Regions from separate parts of the Photobacterium atrarenae genome, predicted to be linked through region 1. Evidence: predicted binding sites of a transcription regulator. Region 1 holds the regulator's gene; the other holds the start of a gene.
What was found. Region 1 encodes MetJ, which represses methionine synthesis genes. Its sites were predicted from a motif close to TTAGACNTNTANANGTCTAA; they were not measured.
Positions count from the first base shown of each region.

Region 2: the regulator MetJ is predicted to act here: its motif matches at 2,106-2,125, upstream of NNL38_RS21600 (MetQ/NlpA family ABC transporter substrate-binding protein).

Region 1 covers NZ_CP101508.1:204,337-214,364, forward strand. Annotated here, with positions in the region: gene priA (primosomal protein N') at 1-391, opposite strand, end outside; gene rpmE (50S ribosomal protein L31) at 625-837, shown strand; gene NNL38_RS01005 (malic enzyme-like NAD(P)-binding protein) at 1,140-2,390, shown strand; gene metJ (met regulon transcriptional regulator MetJ) at 2,459-2,776, opposite strand; gene NNL38_RS01015 (O-succinylhomoserine (thiol)-lyase) at 2,960-4,129, shown strand; gene NNL38_RS01020 (bifunctional aspartate kinase/homoserine dehydrogenase II) at 4,126-6,543, shown strand; gene metF (methylenetetrahydrofolate reductase) at 6,851-7,753, shown strand; gene NNL38_RS01030 (PadR family transcriptional regulator) at 7,849-8,418, opposite strand; gene ppc (phosphoenolpyruvate carboxylase) at 8,854-10,028, opposite strand, start outside.
Region 2 covers NZ_CP101509.1:1,231,316-1,241,343, reverse strand. Annotated here, with positions in the region: gene NNL38_RS21615 (sigma-54-dependent Fis family transcriptional regulator) at 1-647, shown strand, start outside; gene NNL38_RS21610 (GNAT family N-acetyltransferase) at 741-1,226, opposite strand; gene NNL38_RS21605 (histidine phosphatase family protein) at 1,230-1,835, opposite strand; gene NNL38_RS21600 (MetQ/NlpA family ABC transporter substrate-binding protein) at 2,156-2,962, shown strand; gene dgcA (N-acetyl-D-Glu racemase DgcA) at 3,073-4,041, opposite strand; gene dgcN (N-acetyltransferase DgcN) at 4,041-5,051, opposite strand; gene NNL38_RS21585 (LysR family transcriptional regulator) at 5,152-6,048, opposite strand; gene NNL38_RS21580 (methyl-accepting chemotaxis protein) at 6,156-7,469, opposite strand; gene NNL38_RS21575 (DUF2867 domain-containing protein) at 7,829-8,320, opposite strand; gene NNL38_RS21570 (hypothetical protein) at 8,335-8,715, opposite strand; gene NNL38_RS21565 (ABC1 kinase family protein) at 8,708-10,012, opposite strand; gene NNL38_RS21560 (TetR/AcrR family transcriptional regulator) at 10,005-10,028, opposite strand, start outside.

The DNA of each region.
Region 1 (10,028 bases):
GGAGCGGCTGCTCGCGGCCGGTGTCGGTCAGCTGCCAGACCTTGAGGCTGGCCGGGGAGGCTTCACGTCCCTTGCGCAGCAGGGTCGGCATGGCATTGGCCAGGGTGTCGCCGAGCGGATACTGATAATAGCTGCTGGCCCAGCGCAGCAGCGCCAGCAGTGGGGCTGGCCACAGCGGCGCGGGATCCAGCACGGCCGAGATCCCTTTGAGCTGCGCCAGCGGAAAATCCGAGCTGTCGCTGAGGGCGGTGACGATCCCCACCAGCTGCTGGCGGCCGAACGGTACCCGTACCCGGGCCCCGACCACCGGAGAGTGGCCTGGCGTGATCAGGTAGTCGAACTGTTTATCCAGGGGGACGGGGAGTGCCACACGGGCAATCTTGGAGGCCATAACAAACCGCAATTATCAGCATTGACTAAGATCAGAGAGTGTACCTTGCCCGAGGGCAGGCGCAAAGCGGCGAAAAAGGGAGCGTATTGGTTGATTTGGGCGGATTGATTGATTACTATACGCCGCCTGAATTTGGCGTACTGGGAACACCATTACGCTTATTGTTATTAACGACGTGTGGTGCCCGGCTTAGGATCGGGAGAGCGACACGGCCTTACTATTGAGGTTATCCCATGAAACAAGGTATCCACCCAGAATACACAGAAGTTAACGCGAAATGTTCTTGTGGCAACGCGTTCGTATTCAAGTCAACGCTGGGCAAAGACATCAACCTGGATGTATGTGACAAGTGTCACCCATTCTACACTGGTAAGCAGCGTCAAGTGAGCACCGGTGGTCGTATCGACAAGTTCAACAAGCGTTTCGGTGCGCTGTCTAGCAAGTAATTGCCAGCACTATTCCGAAAAAAGGGGACGCCAGGCGTCCCCTTTTTGTTTTCCTGCAGCCCGCACGTAATTTAGTCTATTCTGCCGCGTTTGGCCGACGAACCCGGGAAGTCTGCGGGCCTGAGATACCATTTCCACCCATTTTACGGTATGCGGATCATAAATTCGCGATACCTGACTGCGACAGTGGGAGATTATTGGCTCGACCAGCCGGGCCCGGCTAGGATTTTCTACCGCTATAGCATATGATTTATCTCCCACTACCCAACTGAACCTCATTTTCTTTCAGGATCTGAAACACTATGTCTGAAGACTTTCGCCAACAAGCGCTTCATTACCATGCTTACCCTGTACCAGGCAAAATTGCCGTAGAGCTTTCCAAGCCTGCTGATACTGTTGAAGACCTAGCACTTGCCTATAGCCCGGGTGTGGCTGAGCCGGTGCGTGAAATTGCCCAAAACGCCGACAATGTTTACAAGTACACTGCCAAAGGCAACATGGTGGCGGTGATCAGTAACGGTACCGCGATCCTTGGCCTGGGCAACCTGGGGCCGCTGGCGTCCAAGCCAGTGATGGAAGGGAAGGCGCTGCTATTTAAGCGTTTTGCCGGCCTGGACTCGATTGATATCGAAGTCAAACACCGCACCATTGACGAGTTTGTCGATACGGTGGCCAACATTGCTGATACCTTCGGCGGCATCAACCTGGAAGATATTAAAGCCCCGGACTGTTTTGAAATTGAAAAGCGCCTGATCGAGCGCTGCCAGGTGCCGGTGTTCCACGATGATCAGCACGGCACGGCGATTGTGACCGCGGCTGGAATGCTTAATGCCCTGGAACTGCAGGGTAAAGAGATCAGCGAAGCGGTGATCGTTTGTCTGGGTGCCGGTGCGGCAGCTGTCGCCTGTATGGAACTGCTGATCAAGTGCGGTGCTCAGCGTGAGAAGATCTACATGCTGGACCGTAAGGGCGTGATCCACACCCGTCGTGACGACATCAACGAATACAAACAGCTGTTTGCTAACAACACCGACAAACGCACGCTGGAAGATGTCATTGAAGGCGCAGATATTTTTGTCGGCGTATCCGGTCCGGATCTGCTGTCGCCGGAAGCGCTGAAGCTGATGGCGGATAAGCCGGTGGTCTTTGCCTGTTCAAACCCGGATCCGGAAATCAAGCCGGCGCTGGCGCACCAGGTGCGTGACGATTTGATCATGGGAACCGGCCGCTCGGACTATCCGAACCAGGTCAACAACGTGCTGTGTTTCCCGTTTATCTTCCGTGGCGCCCTGGACGTGCGTGCCAGCGCGATTAACGACGAGATGAAACTGGCGGCCGTGAACGCGATCCGTGAGCTGGCCAAAGAGCCGGTTCCGGCGGAAGTACTCAAAGCGGCTGGCGTCGACAGCCTAGCCTTCGGTCCGGAGTACATTATTCCGAAACCGATGGATCCACGCCTGTTGCCGCGCGTGGCTAAAGCCGTGGCGGTGGCTGCGGTTGAATCCGGTGTTGCCCGTATTGAAATGCCGGTCAATTACATGGCTGATAAATAATACAGCCGGATATGAAAAAACCAGCCTTCGGGCTGGTTTTTTTGTCTCTGGCGGCAGAAGCGCAGCGATTATTCGTTGATGTCTTCGTACTTGATACCCATCTCGTCCATCAGAGCCTTGGCCTCGGCCGGCAGATCATCCGGACGGTCTTTGCGGATGTCATCGTCGGTAGGCAGCGGCTGGCCGGTGTAGGCATGGAGAAATGCCTCGCACAGCAGCTCACTGTTCGTGGCGTGACGCAGGTTGTTGATCTGACGGCGGGTACGCTCGTCAGTCAGAATTTTCAGTACCTTCAATGGAATCGAAACGGTGATTTTTTTGACTTGCTCGTTTTTCTTACCGTGTTCCGCATATGGGCTGATGTACTCGCCATTCCACTCTGCCATTTTCTACCTTCTCAGCGATATTGGATTGAATAAATTTGATGATGGGTGAATTTTAGCGGGATTTACCGCCACAAGCAAAGACATATAGACGTCCAGAAGTGTTGACGTCTTTATGGATTATGGCTAATGTTGATGCTTATGAGTTGTTCGCCGCAGGGTCAGCCCCAGACAAGGAAAGTAAATATGAGTGATAAGAAGCTTGCCACCGTTGCCGTGCGCACCGGGATTGAGTCCGATACCCAGTTCAATGCGGTGGTCCCGCCCATCTACCTTACTTCGACTTATGGTTTCTCACAACTGGGGGAGGTGCCTCAGTTCGATTACTCCCGTTCGGGTAATCCAACCCGCAATACGCTGGCTGAGGCGCTTGCGGAGCTGGAGGGGGGCGCCGGCGCTGTTGTCACCAACTGCGGCACGGCGGCGATTAACCTGCTGGTCAGTGCCTTGCTGGGGCCGGAGGATCTGGTGGTGGCGCCGCACGATTGCTATGGCGGGACCTATCGCCTGTTTGATACCCGGGCCGGAAAAGGGGACTTTCAGGTTGTTTTCGTCGACCAGACCGACCCGGCCGCATTGGCTGAGGCGCTGGCACGAAACCCTAAGCTGGTCTGGGTCGAAACCCCGTCCAACCCGCTGCTGCGCGTGGTCGATCTGGCCGTCTTGTGCGCTGACGCCCGTCAGGCCGGCGCGCTGGTGGCGGTCGATAACACCTTCCTGTCGCCGATCTTGCAGCAGCCGATTGCACTGGGCGCTGATTTCGTCGTCCATTCCACCACCAAGTATATCAACGGCCACTCCGATGTGCTGGGCGGGGTGCTGATTGCCAAAACGCCGGAGCAGGCAGAAACGTTGTCCTGGTGGGCCAACTGTATCGGTGCCACCGGCGCGCCGTTTGATGCATATCTGACCCTGCGCGGGTTGCGGACCCTGGCACCGCGGATGAGGCTTCATGAAGAAAACAGCGCCAAAATCCTGGACTACCTGCAAAGCCAGCCGTTGGTGGGGCAAATTTATCACCCGAGCCAGCCGGAGCATCCGGGCCATGCCATTGCACTGAAACAGCAGCAGGGCTTCGGGGCGATGCTCAGTTTCGAAATCGCCGGCAGCCAGGCACAACTGGCGGCGTTTGTCCGTCAGCTCCAGTGTTTCTCGCTGGCCGAGTCCCTTGGCGGGACTGAAAGCCTGATCTGCCACCCGGCCAGCATGACCCACCGGGCGATGTCGGATGAGGCTCAGGCCGAGGCCGGGATCAAGCCCAGCCTGCTGCGCCTGTCCGTGGGGCTGGAAGATGCGGATGATTTGATTGCTGATTTGGCCCAGGCATTTGCAAAGGCTGCGGAGGTGACAGAATGAGTCAGCCGACAGCCCGACAACTGCACAAATTTGGCGGCAGCAGCCTGGCGGATCCGGCGTGCTATCGCCGGGTCGCTGAAATCATCCGCGAGTATGCCGGCCCGGAAGATTTAATTGTGGTCTCAGCCGCCGGCAAGACCACCAACCAGCTGATTGACTGGGTGGCACTGCTGAAAAAGGATGGCCGCCAGGCCCATGAGGCGCTGCAGGAATTGCGGGCGTTTCAGCAGACATTGATCAGTGAGCTGCTGAGCGGACCGGAAGCTGACGATTTGCAAACTCAGCTCCATCTGGAGCTGAGTGAGCTGGCACAGCTCAGCAGCCCGGATTTGTCGGAGGCGGTGATTGCTTCCGTGCTCGGCCACGGTGAACTGTGGTCCGCCCGCCTGCTGGCCGCGCTACTGGCGCAGCAGGCGATGCCGGCGGTGCACCTCGATTCGCGAACATTCCTACGGGCCGAACGAGCGGCGCAGCCGGAAGTGGATCGCGCCCAGTCCTGGCCGCTGCTGAGCGCTGAGCTGGCCCAGCACAGCCAGCACCGGATTGTGATCACCGGGTTTATGGCCCGGAATGCGGCCGGAGAAACCGTGCTGCTGGGTCGCAACGGCTCGGATTATTCGGCGACGGTGATCGGCGCCCTGGCTGAAGTGGCCCGGGTGACGATTTGGAGTGATGTGGCCGGGGTGTACAGTGCCGATCCACGGCTCGTCGCGGATGCCTGTCTGTTGCCGCTGTTGCGTCTTGATGAAGCCAGTGAGCTGGCCCGTCTGGCGGCACCGGTGCTGCATAGCCGGACGCTGCAACCGGTGGCTCAGAGTGCGATTGATCTGGCGCTGCGTTGCAGCCATCAGCCGGAATCGGGCTCAACCCGGGTCGAGCGGGTCCTGGCGTCGGGACGGGGGGCCAAGATCATTACCTCGCTTGATGATGTTTGCCTGATAGAGCTCGATATTGCCCGCTCCCATGATTTGGCCCCGATCCAGGCCGAGCTGGCCCGGCTGCTGCAACGAATTCAGTTGCAGCCGCTGGCCCAGAGTGTCGAAGCGGACAAGGGACGGATCCGGCTCGCCTACACCCGGGAAGTGGTCAACGGCGTGCTGGGATCGCTGCAGGACAGCGGGATCACGGCCGAGCTGCGCCTGCGGGAAGGTTTTGCCTTGGTCGCGGCCGTAGGGGCCGGAGTGATTGGTAATCCGGTCCACTGCTACGGCTTTTCGCATCAGCTCAAGAACCAGCCGGTGGAGTTTATCTGTGAGTCTGAGCAGGGCCTCAGCCTGGTCGCGGTGCTGCGCCGGGTCGATACCCGGGATCTGATCAGCCAGATCCACCAGAGCCTGTTCCAGGCCCAGAAACGTATTGGCCTGGTGTTGTGCGGCAAAGGCAATATCGGCAGCCGCTGGCTGGAGTTGTTCCAGGATGAGAAAGCCAACCTGGAAAAACGTCATGGCAAGAGTTTTACCTTGATCGGGGTGGCCGGGAGCAACCGTCACTGGATTGATTTCCAGGGCATCGATCCGACGCGGGCGTTAACCGCTTTTGAAGATGAAGCGGTAGAGTATGCTGAGGGGGAACTGTTCCAGACTCTGGCCAGCCATCCCTATGATGATGTGGTGGTGCTCGATGTCACCGCCAGTGCGGCGCTGGCGGCGCAATACCCGCAGATCGCCGAAATCGGCCTGCATCTGATTTCGGCCAACAAGGTGGCAGGCTCGGCCTCGGGGCCGGATTATCACCGGGTGCAGGATGCTTTTGCCAAAAGCAGTCGCCACTGGTTCTACAACGCTACGGTCGGTGCCGGGCTGCCGGTGAATCATACCGTGCGTGATCTGCTGGAGAGCGGGGATGAAATCCTGGCCCTGTCGGGAATTTTCTCCGGGACCCTGTCGTGGCTGTTCCAGCAGTATGACGGCAGTGTGCCGTTCACCCAGCTGATTGAACAGGCCTGGCAACAGGGGCTGACAGAGCCGGATCCGCGCCATGATCTCGATGGTAGCGATGTGATGCGCAAATTGGTGATCCTGGCGCGAGAGTCGGGCCTGATGCTGGAGCCGGAGCAGGTTCGGGTGGAGTCTCTGGTCCCGGAGGAGCTGGCAGCGTTGAGCCTGGACGGCTTCTTTGAGCAGGGGGAGGTGCTGGATCAGCGGCTCGGCAAGCGCCTGGCCAAGGCGCAGAAGGAGGGTCTGGTGCTGCGTTATGTCGCGCGGCTGGATAAACAAGGGCGTGCCGTAGTCGGGGTTGAAGCACTGTCGCCGGAACATGCGCTGGCCAACTTGTTGCCGTGCGACAACATCTTCGCGATTGAAAGTCGCTGGTACCGGGATAACCCGCTGGTGATCCGCGGACCGGGAGCGGGGCGGGATGTCACTGCCGGGGCGCTGTTGTCGGATATCAACCGCCTGGCGGCCCTGTTGTAGCTGGCGCTGTCTCCGCGATAGATCCTGTCGTTGACGGCCGGGGGAGTGGAAATCGCCGCCTATACTTTGATTTATGGCGGTAACCACTACCTGATATTCAAAAGCCCGCAGACTGCGGGTTTTTGTGTCTTGAGCGGGGTCGTTGGTGGTTGAAGATCGTGCACGATCAAGTTGAATAAATTTCATGATGGGCCGGTTGACAAGAAATTGGTTACAAGACATTCTGTAGACATATAGACGTCTAAACGTTTGTTCGACGTCATCACGGATCAGGATCTCGGCAGGGCCGGAGCAGAAGGAAAAGATTATGGGGTATTCATACGCAAGCCATTTTGACGCACTGAATCAGAACATCGCGGATTTGGACGGCAACATTAATGTGTCATTTGAATTTTTTCCGCCGAGCTCTGAGCAAATGGAGCAGACCCTGTGGCAATCCATTCACCGCCTGAAAAGCCTGAAACCGAAGTTTGTTTCGGTGACCTATGGCGCGAACTCCGGTGAGCGGGATCGCACCCATTCCATTATCAAAGATATTAAAGAGCAGACTGGTTTGGTGGCTGCCCCGCACCTGACCTGTATCGATGCCACCCGCGATGAGCTGCGCACGATTGCCCGGGATTACTGGAATAACGGCATCCGGGATATTGTCGCCCTGCGCGGGGATCTGCCGCCACAGGGGGGCAAACCGGATATGTATGCAGTGGATCTGGTGAAGCTGCTACGCGAAGAAGCGGACTTTGATATCTCTGTCGCGGCTTACCCGGAAGTTCACCCGGAAGCCAAGAGCGCCCAGGCCGATCTGATCAACCTCAAGCGCAAGGTCGATGCCGGGGCCTGCCGGGCGATCACCCAGTTTTTCTTTGATGTCGAAAGTTACCTGCGGTTTCGGGATCGCTGCGTGGCGGCCGGGATTGATGTCGAGATTGTGCCGGGGATCCTACCGGTGTCGAACATGAAGCAGGCCAAGCGGTTTGCCCTGGCTAATAACGTGAAGATCCCGAACTGGCTGGAGAAACAGTACGAAGGACTGGATGACGACTTGCTGAGCCGTCAGATGGTGGGGGCGAGCAACGCCATTGATCTGGTGCGGGTGCTGAGCCGCGAAGGGGTGAAGGATTTCCACTTCTATACGCTCAACCGGGCAGAGCTGACGTACGCTATCTGCCATACCCTGGGGGTGCGCGCCGAGCAGGAACAAATCGCCTGAGGCAAGCGCTCCAAGTCGTATCAGGACCGGCTACAGGCCGAAAAAAAGCCGCAATTGCGGCTTTTTTGGTCTCGGTAGGGCTTGCAGACGATAGTTTAGTCGTTGAGGGCGACTTTACTGTCGGCGCTGTCCATGTCTTTCAGCTCAGCCAGCACTTCTTCTGCCCAATCGATCCAGGCCTGGCGGTTATGGATGCCGCGACGCAGGGTCAGGCGATCCAGGCGGGCCTGGCGATCCATGTTCTTGTAATCGCCGAAGTGAACCTTTTCCAGCTCGTGGTAGTGGTTCATCAGGGTGTGAGATTCTTCAATCAGGGCTTCCAGTTGCTGCTGCATCGGTACGGAGTTGTACACGCCGCAGACCAGTAGTTTGGCTGAAAACTCATCACGAATGGTCGGGTTGCGTGCCGGCTCCTGGAACCACTCAAACAGGGCCTGACGGCCAAGATCCGTGATGGAGTAGACTTTGCGATCCGGCTTACCTTCCTGTGGCTCCAGCTTACAGGTGACCTGGTCGTTGGTTGCCATCTTGTTCAGCTCACGGTACACCTGCTGGTGACTAGCTTTCCAGAAGTAGCCGATACTGTGTGAAAACTCTTTGGTGATATCGTAACCGGTTGCGTCGCGATTGCTCAGCACGGTCAAAATTACATGTGGTAGTGACATCTCTTCTATCCGTTAAAATACTACAAATATAAAAACAATCAGGTCACGTTACTCGTCGCTCTTTGGCGTCCGTTATAATCGTCTTGTTGCAGTGCCTGATCGGGATCACGTAGGATACACATCAATGTGATCTTTATCGACACCGAATTGTGATAATAACTATTTTTAGTCACGGCTAATTGTTCATCTTGTGATGTTTGTCTATATCTTAAGGTTTAAGATGCACTGCAATAATGTTTGATTCACCCTTGTTCACAGTGCATGAGATCACTTTAGACTATGCGCCCAGTTACACTTCGTCTCATTGTTGAGTCATTGCACGAAAAAAGTTTTTAACGGTCGCTGTGGTCAATACGTGTCGCGATGGCCAGACAGAATCACAACAGGCCACCGCACGGGGCGGTGGCCTGTATCGTTTCAGGTTGAAAACCCGGGTTAGCCGGTGTTACGCATCCCGGTGGCAATCCCGGCGATGGTGATCATCAGCGCTTCTTCCAGGATAGGCGACGGGTTTTCCTGTTGGCGGGTCCGGTACAGCAGCTCGGCCTGTAGCATGTTCAGCGGCTCAACGTAGATGTTTCGCAGGCGGATGGACTCCGCACCCCACGGGTTCTGCTCCATCAGGTGGGCGCTGTTCTCAACGGTCAGCACGGCCTTGATGTCCTGCTGCAGTTGCGCGCGTAGTTGCTCGCCCAGCGGCCACAGGGATTGGTCGGTCAGGCGGCGATCATAATACTTGGCGATGTCGGTGTTGGTTTTGGTGTACACCATTTCCAGCATTCCCAGGCGAGTAGAGAAGAACGGCCACTCGCGGCACATCTCTTCCAACTGCTTGGCATGACCTTTATCGATTGAGTACTGGATCGCCTCCCCGGCACCCAGCCAGGCTGGGAGCAGCAGGCGGTTCTGGCTCCAGGCGAAAATCCACGGGATGGCGCGCAGGCTTTCCACCCCACCTTGCGGGTTCCGTTTCGACGGGCGGGAGCCCAGCGGTAGCTTGCCCAGCTCCAGCTCTGGCGTTGCAGCTCTGAAGTACGGCACGAAATCCGGATTGCCCCGGACGATGCCGCGGTAGGCATCGCAGGAGATCTCCGACAGCACATCCATCAGTTCACGCCAGTCCTGCTTGGGGGCCGGTGGCGGCATCAGGTTGGCTTCGAGGATCGCGCTGGCATAGAGGTTCAGGCTGTTGACGGCCACTTCCGGCAGCCCCAGTTTGAAGCGGATCATTTCGCCTTGCTCGGTCACCCGCAGGCCGCCTTTGAGGCTGCGTGGCGGTTGGGAGAGCAGGGCTGCATGGGCCGGCGCCCCACCGCGGCCAATCGAGCCGCCGCGGCCGTGGAACAGCGTCAGTTCGACCCCGGCTTCTTCACACACGTCGACCAGGGCTTCCATCGCACGGTACTGGGCCCAGCCAGCAGCCATGACTCCGGCATCTTTGGCCGAATCGGAGTATCCGATCATGACCATCTGGTGATTCTGGATGAAGCCGCGGTACCAGTCGATATTCATCAGTTGGCTGATCACTGACTCGGCATTGTTGAGATCATCCAGGGTTTCGAACAGCGGGCAGACATCCAGGCGGAACGGGCAGCCGGCTTCCTGCAGCA
Region 2 (10,028 bases), on a different contig from region 1:
GCGTTTTACAAGAAGGTGAACTAGAGCGGGTCGGCGACAATCAATTGCGCACCATTGATGTCCGTGTCGTGGCCGCAACCAATGAGGATTTAAAATCCGCCGTCGAAAAAGGGCGATTTCGGGCCGACCTCTATTACCGGCTGAATGTTTATCCGGTCCAAATCCCACCGCTGCGTGAGCGACGCGAAGATATTCCGCTGCTGATCGAGCACTTTCTGGAAAAATACCACGCCCTGTACCATAAACGGACCCTCGGGGTGACCGATAAAGCGCTGCAAGCCCTGATGCACTACAAGTGGCCGGGAAATATCCGCGAGCTGGAAAACATGATCGAACGGGGGATTATTTTGACGGAAAATAACCAGAGTATCGATTTAGAGAGTTTTTTCCCGTCACTGGCCGAGCCGACCCATCCACTGAATATCATCAACGCCAAAGGTCAGCTTGAGCCCAAAGAACCCGCCACAATTGACGACCACTGGATAGACAAGCAGTTAGACGATAACTTCAGTATTGATGTCTTAGAGCGTCAGCTCATTCAGCATGCGATGAACAAAGCCGATGGCAACGTCTCCCAGGCCGCCCGTCTGTTAGGACTCACCCGCCCGGCCCTGGCGTACCGGCTCAAAAAGATTGAGCTGGATTAACAAGCGTTCGTCGCTACAAGCACCGAAGAACCGCTGTGACGTCAGCGGTTTTGAACCCTAAATCGGATATTCATCAGTATCACCCCATCATACTCATGCTGGCGACAGCAGCCGCAACTTAAACCCTTCATGCGTGGCGACAAATCCCAGCTTCTCGTAGAACCGCAACGCATCCGGACGCTGCTTGTCCGAGGTGAGCTGAACCAACTGGCAACCTTTCTCCTGCGCCTGACCTATCGCATACTGAAACATCTGCTCACCGAGGCCCTGACCACGATAATCGGTGTGGATCCGAACGCCTTCGATCAAGCATCGCCAAGAGCCGATGTGAGTGAGATATGGAATGAACGTCAGCTGCAACATCCCCACTACCCTGTCTTGGATTTCTGCGACCATCAATTGGTTATTGGGATCGGCCTGAATGGCATCGAACGCCTGAAGGTAGTTGGCATTTAACGGCAAGGTGCCGTCTTCGCGTTGTGAACCGAGTGCATCATCCTGCAGCATCAAGACTAAAGTTTCGAGATCATCTTGCGTTGCGGGTCTGAAATGAACAGCCAAGTCATCCTCCTGAATCATGTTTTATCCATTAAGCAAACAAACGGCGCGATTTTGAAATAAGTCATCCGCTTCCAGGATCGACACGCTGCCCGGGTTTACCTTGAATGCAATATAGCCCATGCTTTCAATATCAATCTGTTGAAATGCCGCAATCACGAAGGTTGCCGCAAAACCATGCGTTACAATTAAGGCATCACCAGGCAGGTGCATGACCTCTTGCACAAACGCAGCGATCCGCGCCGCAACTTCCCGGCGAGACTCCGCGCCATCACAAATCCGGTGATCCAGTCGCTCCCCCGTCGCACTCACCGGCTGCATAAGCTCATCATGCGCGGCCTGATCCATCCCTTCGTGACGGCCAAACGACATCTCCCGCAATCGGGTGTCATACCGTACATCCAGTACCTGTCCCGCAGCCAACGCCTCCGTTGTCTGTACTGCACGCTTGAGATCGGATGAATAAACTTTCAGATTTTCAAGCTCAAAACCATGTGCTTTGATTTTCTCGCGGAGACTGGCGGCCTGAGCGCGCCCCTGCTCTGTCAATTCCGAATCAAACCAGCCGCCCACCTGACCATTCACAGAATGAGTCGCTTGCGTGTGCGTCACTAAACAAATTCGTTTCATCGCTTCCTTCTCCTGAGTTGGCAGGATGGTATGTCGTCATTGACGACTGCCAATCCGTCGGATCTCTTCATAACCTCGGGTAATGTAATGAAATCAGAGTGAAAATGCTTCGTATTTTTGAGCCCCTCCTTTCTAAGCCAAAGTTATATACCGAGGCTGGGACAGTCATCACTACCCAGCCCGGATTCATCACACCATTATCCCGAGCCTGAACCTTGCTCTGAGAAATAAATGAAATAATCAGTTGCATATTCTCATACAAACCGTAGGATGGAAATCCAGACGTCTAAACATCCTTTAGCGTCAACATGGAGGATCAGATGAAAAAGAATAAGAAAGTCAGTCAGTGGTTATTTGGTGCAGCCTTGGTGCTGGGATTAACCGGCTGCGGCCAAAAGGATGAAGCGGTGTTGAAAGTCGGCGCAACCGTCGGTCCCCACGCCCAGGTAGTAGAAGCCGTGGCCCGGGAAGCTGAAAAACAAGGGTTAAAAGTCGAAGTGATCGAATTTTCAGATTACATCACGCCCAATGCGGCGCTGGCGGACGGCAGCCTGGATCTCAATAGCTATCAGCATCTGCCATTTTTACAAACGTACAATGCCAACAATGGCAGCCACTTAATCTCACTGGGGGAGTCAATCCTGATGCGAATGGGGCTCTATTCGCAAACTTATCACAAGCTTGCTGAACTACCGGATCACGCGCGCATTGCCATCCCGAACGATCCGACGAACGGCGGACGCGGCCTGCTGCTATTGGCCGATGCCAATCTCATCACGCTCAAACCGGATGTCGGCCACAAAGCGACGCTGAGCGATATCGTTGAGAATCCGAAGCAGCTTGAGATCATTGAAATTGAAGCGGCCCAATTGCCGAGAAGCCTGGAAGACGTAGATGCCGCAGCCATCACCATGAACTACATGATGTCATCGGGCCTGGATCCGAAAGAGCTCGGCCTCTACCTGGAGTCGAAAGATGCCGCACTCGCCGTGATGGTGGTCGCCGCGCGCGAGGAAGACAAGGACAATGCCGATTATCAGAAGTTCGTGAAGCTGTACCAGTCGCAGCCGGTCCGTGACTTTATCCAGCAGACCTTCAACGGCACCATCGAGCCTGCTTTTCAATAACAAAACCGGCGCGTCAATTACCGTGACCCCGGCCACCAGCCGTGCTTGACAGTAACGTGAGTGTCCAAAGCAAACGCCCGCCCCGGTGTATCACATCAGGGCGGGCGTTTTCAAAGGATTAACTGACCATCCCGATAAGTGAGTACATCCTTACCGGTTTCACCAATGAGCACCGGGCCGTCGAGATCGACCACCGCGGCGTCCTGGGCAATAGGCAGGGCAGCCCTCATCGCCAGGGAGGTGCCGAGCATGCACCCGACCATCACCGCCAACCCTTGCTGCTGGGCTGCTTCCTTGAGCGTGAGCGCTTCGGTCAGGCCGCCGGTTTTATCCAGCTTAATATTGATCATCTCATAACGGCTGCGAACGTGCGCCAAATCAGCCCGGGTATGACAGCTCTCATCGGCACACACCGGGATCCGGTGGACAAAACACTGCAGCGCATCATCCGCCCCGGCTGGCAGGGGCTGTTCTATCATGGCAATTTCCAATGGCGCAAGCGCGTCAAACAACGCAGGCAAATCCATCCCCGCCCAGGACTCATTGGCATCAAGGATGATCCGCGCATCCGGCGCGACGTCCCGGGTTGCGGCAACCCGGCTGACAATGTTGTCCGCATCCAGCTTCACTTTCAGCAAGGTCGCCCCTTGGGCCACATAATCCCGCGCTTGCCGGGCCATCTCCTGCGGGGTGCCGATGGAAACCGTCATCGCTGTTTCCAGAGCGGGCTGCAACTGAAAATAAGGCGACGGAAACTGACTGCCGGCCTGCCTGGCAATGAGGGACCATAAGGCGCAATCCAGGGCATTGCGGGCTGCCCCGGCCGGCAGCAAGGTCTGCAACTCAGATTTGGCCTGCTGCGCCGACAACTCCGCCAACGCCGGGATCACCCGTTCGATTTGCGCCAGCACGGACGCCGTCTCTTCGCCGTAACGGGCATAGGGAGTACATTCGGCTTCAACCGCCTGCTCCCCGTCGGTGATCGTCACCCGCACAATCTCCAGATGTGTTCGGGCGCCCCGGGCAATGCGAAAGGGTTTGGCAAACGGGATGTGTTCGGGTTTGGCTTGGATCTGCATCAGGCACCTCGGTCGACCAGTCGTTGGATGATATTGTCCACGCCAAAGCGCACCGGATCTGTGACCGGCAGCCGATAGCGCTCACGCCACTGCTCGCACACCAACTGCGCTTCCTGCTCAGAAATAGCAGATGTATTGAGACAGATCCCAACAAATTCAGCCTTCGGGTTGGTCAGTCTGGCGGCCTGAAGGTTCGCGGCAAGGACTTCTGAAATATCTGGCATCGGCATATGCGGCAGATGGCGAATATGCGGCCGTCCCAGTTCATGGCACAAGACCAGGGCGTCCGGCTGCGCGCCATGAAGCAACCCCAGACTCACCCCGGCAAAGGATGGATTCATTAACGAACCCTGTCCCTCAATGATATCCCACGCATGCGTGTCAAAGCCCGGGCTGAGTGCTTCCACCGCGCCGGAGATGAAATCCGCCACCACGGCATCAACCGAAATCCCCTGCCCCTGGATCAAAATGCCGGTCTGGCCGGTCGCTTTGAACTGCGCCGGAGTGCCCGCCTGATTCAACGCCCGATCCAGAGCCAATGCGGTATACATTTTCCCAACCGAGCAATCACTGCCGACCGTCAACAGGCGCTTTCCTGCCCGCTGCTGTCCGGTGCCTACCGCCAGCGGTGTATCGTAGTGCCGGACATCAAACAGCTGTACCTGGTGCTGCTCTGCCAGGGCGCTGAGCCCGGGGATATCTCGCAAACGCTGATGCATGCCCGATGCGATGTGAAATCCCATCTGAACCGCATCTTTCAGTACCTGCTGCCAGGACTCGGGGATCACCCCGCCGGCATTGGCAGTGCCAATCACCAGTGTTTTGACCCCGAGATTTTTCGCATCCGCCAGTGACAGATCTGCCAGTTGCAACGATACCGTCTGCGCCGTTAAACGGAGCTGGCCGACACAACTGTCTGGCCGCCAGTGCAGAATGCCCCGGGCCGTTTTCGCCGCTAAGGGATCGGTGACATCGCCGAGGAACAGTAAATAAGGTTGAGGAATTTGCATCAGTGTCCTTCCGTGTCTGCTGGTGATGCCATTAATCTAAGCACCAGGTGCGGAAAGAACGAATACTTTGTTGTTGGCCGGGTATAACGTGAGGTTATGGCTATGCCTGGGCGTCGCCGCTCACCTGCGCTTTGAGCCTTGTGATGAATAACCGGCTGGCCGCCGAGGGAGATTGATGGTTCGCACTGTAAAGCGACACATGCACCGGTACTTGCGGCGATAATTCAGCGACTTGCACCTGAGCATTGTCGCGGTGACCCTGTGCCGTCCAGGGATCGACCAGCGCCATGCCGAGCCCAAGCTTGGCCAGCTCCACCGCCGCGCTATAGCTTCGCACTGTTAGTGCATGCTGATATTGCGGCGCCAACGCCAGAATCATGCGATTGAGCGTTCCCCCCAGCGGATCCCGGGTATCCAGACCGATGATCTCGACACCCGATTGCACCATCGCTGCCAGAGTCAGCGGCTCGACTATCGCCTCCATCGCCCGCTCCAGCGCAATAACCTGAACATATCCGGTGGTAAGCAACTCTTGATTCAGCCCGGGTGGCGTATCATCACCAAAGGCCACCGCGATATCCAGTTCATGACGCAGCAACCCCTGACTCAGTTCATCTTTGTTGCCGGTGATCAGATCGATGGATAAATTGCTCTGGCGACGCAAGATCGCAATGACGGGCGGCAGCAGGGTACTTGCGAGAACAGGCGGTGCGCCGATACGAAGGTGCTGGGTGCCGCGGCCCACCTTTTGGGTCAGGGTGTGAAACAGGCCCAGTTGCTGATAGATCTTTTCAGCTTCCGGCAGCAGCGCCAGCGCTTCTTGAGTCGGGGTCAAACGTCCTTTGACCCGCTCAAACAAGGCAAAACCGAGCTGTTGCTCGGTATGGGCCAGGATCCGGGTTACGTTCGGTTGGGAGACATGCAGGCTACGGGCAGCGCCAGAGACGGTTCCTGCCTTCATCACCGCATAAAAAACTTCCAGCTGCCTGAGGTTCAATCGCTTCTCTCCCTGAACTCATGTCCTCTGTAACACCATTTTGCACGTACAAATCGTTCAGGCCCCTGACCACATCCCTCCCTGCGGTGGGACTCTTCATCACAGTGTTAAAGCTGTTTGGCGAAGCTGCCGACCGCCTCATCAACTTTTTGCGCCCCCAGGCGAATATCATGCATCACCTGGCCGGCTTCTTTCGACAAATCAAGCGCCTCAGAGGCTTGCGCCAACCCTTGCTCGATCAGGTGAACGGCATTTTCGGTCAGCTTCATGTTTTCAGACACCACAGCCATGATCTCTTCCGTGGTCTGACTGGTTCTTGATGCCAACAAGCGCACCTCATCAGCAACAACCGCAAAGCCCCGCCCCTGCTCGCCCGCCCGAGCCGCCTCAATCGCAGCATTCAGCGCCAGCAGGTTGGTTTGATTGGCAATGCCATCAATGCTGTTGACCAGTTCATTGATTTTTTGTGATTGCGTATTCAGGGCCTGGATCCCTTCGTTGGCATCAGCCATTTGGCTCGCAAGCTCGCCCACTTTGCCGATCGTGGACTCAATCACCTGATTGCCCTGAGTGGTTTGCTCACCCGTCGTGGCTGAGACTTCATGGGCGATTTCTGCCGCTTCCGAAATCGCATTCTCACGATTGATCTGATCGGTGATCACCGTCGCAAACTTCACCACTTTATACAGCTCGCCATTGGCATCATAAATCGGGTTATACGAGGCTTCCAACCAAACCACATTGCCGTATTTGTCGAACCGCTTGAAGCGGTCAGAGACGAACTCTCCCCGAGCCAGCTTTTGCCAGAAAGCGGCATATTCCGCGGAATGAACTTCCGCACTGTCACAGAACATCCGGTGATGCTTGCCGAGGATCTGTGATTTGTCGTAGCCAGTGGAATCCAGAAAGTTCTGATTAGCATCCAATATGACCCCATCCAGGCTGAACTCAATCACTGCCGTCGAGCGATGCAGCGCCTTAATTAAATCTTCCTGTTCACGCGAAGATTTAATGGTTCGGGTCAGCTCAGAGGCATAAATCAGAAAATGCTTGATCCCGCCTGTTGGCGCCAGGATGGGTTGCAGGATCGAGCGAAGCCAGGCTTCTTCACCATTGCCTTTTTGCAGCTGCAGAGCCCCGTTCCAGTGCTTGCCCTGCTTGACTGCCCCTGACATCAGTTGAAAGTGTGGCGTGTTCCGTGCCGACTCCGGAACAAGCGATGTAATATGCCGCCCATTCACCTCGTCTGAGCGCAATTTCATCTCAGTCTGAAACAGCGAGTTCACCGAGACGATATTGCCGTGCGTATCTAACGTCACCCGAAACATATCCGCTTCCAGGCTCTCTTTCACTTGCAACAAGGCATGTAGCTCTTCTTTCAGCTTTTGATTTTCTTGTTGTACCGATCTGTTGAAAAACATAAACCGCAAAGTTCCTTAACTGGCTGGTGGAAGTTCATGATTTGATATCAGCGCTTAACTTTGCCTCCGGAACAAGACTCAATCACATTCAAAGGCATCAAGCAGGCCTGCTTATATGTCAAATGTGCAGACCGATGCCTAGTGTAAAGAACTCTTCTGAAACTGCACGTTTTTATGTCGTCTAACGATAATTTTTTGACATCAAACGCAATCACGCGCATACAAACACCGGCAGAACCATCCAATAAACCATCATTGCGAACAATTAGTAGCAAGTCTCAACATTAGTGATATCCAACCAATGCATACCAAAACATACCTTAAAGACATATACCAACCAGCAGAGGCCGACCCTGTAGTTAAAAAACACCCTTATTTTTGGCCTGACGAATCATGCTTTTAACAATCATGCGATGAAACGGCTCGATCACCCGCATGTATGCCCGGCCCAGGACGTTATGCATGTCGACCTGAGTGGTCACCGTCAGGGTTGAATTCGTTTCATCCTTCAGCACCGAAATTCTGAAATCCAGATGCCGGTCATTCTCTCCGAGCAGCACCTCATTCCCTGTTTTCTCATACACCTTAAAAATACCGATACGCTCTTGTGACACCTGCTCCCCGTCGTTCATCGGCCCTGTTTTCAGCCCAAACGGTGCCACCAGCAAGTTACGCAGCCCCATCAGGGCTTTAATCCAATCCTGCTGCCCTTCCGTAAATAATTTGTAGGTGATCTCCCAAATATCCTGACTGGGATCGGCCAGCGCGACTTCATATGCATCGGCAAATTGTGCCTCCGGCAGGGATTGCTCAAGTAAAGGCGACCGCGGAACAGAAACAGTTTTAATCATGATGATATCCTTTATTAAACCGAACCTAAAAAACCGAAAACGCCGATGGGGATCAGCAGTATCCACTGCGGCAAACATACCCACGCGCGTTTTATCTTGAGAAGCCGGCCAACAGCCAGAAAGACCAACCCAAACAGAATAAACTGGCCGGAAAGCATCCGAACCGATAAAACATCGACCGGAACATAGGCGCTAAACAGGAACCAGGCCGCAGAAGCAAACAGCAACACGGTCACCATATGCCAGCAGGCGTAGAAGGTTCCCTTTACGCTGTCATCCATCCGGGTGCTGAGAAATGGCAGTACCGGATGGAAGTGTCCGGCAATCAAATGCAGAAAAGCCGTGAATAAGGCGATAACGCCGGAAATAAGGAGATATAAGTTGAAATCAAACATTCGCATGCGCCTCAAATAAGGTATCAATCTCAAACCGGACAGAGGCACCCGCACGCTGAAACAGTTGCAGGTAGCCATAATAGACTCGCTCCAGGAACAGGACTTCTTTACTTGGGCAGACAGGAAAGTCGCTGTACTTGTGAGCATCCACCGCCAGCGTCACCCCTTCTGCCATATAATCCGGATGGGCGGAAAAATCGAATTGGGTCGCGGCCAGGAGTTTGTGCTGCCACGCCAGATACTGCAAGAAGAGCGAGTTCGCTTTCATTTTGTCCGGGTCTCCCTGGTTATTCATATAAAGCAGGTTGAAATAGTGGATCACCTGCGCCAGATCCTGCGCCTTATAGGCTTGCAGCAATGCCACAAATGCAGCTGCGGTTTTGGGATCAACCGGAACGGTGCAGCCAAAATCCAGCACGACCAGCTGGTTGGCCTGATCAACCAGAAAGTTGCCGATGTTCGGATCGGCGTGCAGCATGCCGTAGCGGGAAACCGAGGCAAAAAACAGGTCGCACAGCGCCTGGCAAACCCGGTTTCTGGCCGCAGCCGGCGGGTCGGTGTCGAGCCATTCATCAATGTGTAATCCTGCGACATAGGGAGAGCTGATCACCCGTTTTGAGGAATATGCGGAGTTCGGTTGCAACACGCGCAAGTTCTCGATATCACAGCTTGCATAGAAGTCTTCCTGGCGACGGAACTCCAGCTCATAATCCGTCTCTTCGATCAGCCGCAGCTCGATCTCCGGCAGCGTGTTGTCAAAGTTAAACCGTGTCGGCACCGTTTTGAGCACCATCGACAAGGTTGCGATATCGGACCGAATACTTTCGGCAATACCGGGATATTGCACTTTAACTGCCAGCGTGTTGCCCTCCTTGTCGACCGCCCGATGGACCTGACCCAGGCTTGCCGCGGCAAAGGGCGTGTAATCAAACGCTGAAAAGAGCTGTTCCGGTGCACGGCCAAACTGGCTCATCAGGACTTTTCTCACCACGGCACGGTTGAGCCCCGGCGCACGATAACAAGCTTGATTAAGCTGTTCCCGGTAGGCTTCTGGGAGCAGCGTATTCTCTAAAGCCAACATCTGAGCCGCTTTTAAGGCCGTACCTTTTAGCCGCCCCAATGCCGAGAAGATAATTTTGGCCTGCTCATCGGCCTCATTTTCCCGGGCTGAGGCATCACCGTCCTGCTGCTTCAGTAAAGCCTGGGTACGCCTTTTCATAACATTGGCCCCGAGTTTAACCGCAGTGCCGGCCACAATCGCATTTCGGTGTATTTTACCGGTCGGCACTTTACTCATGGCGCTGTCCTTTTCC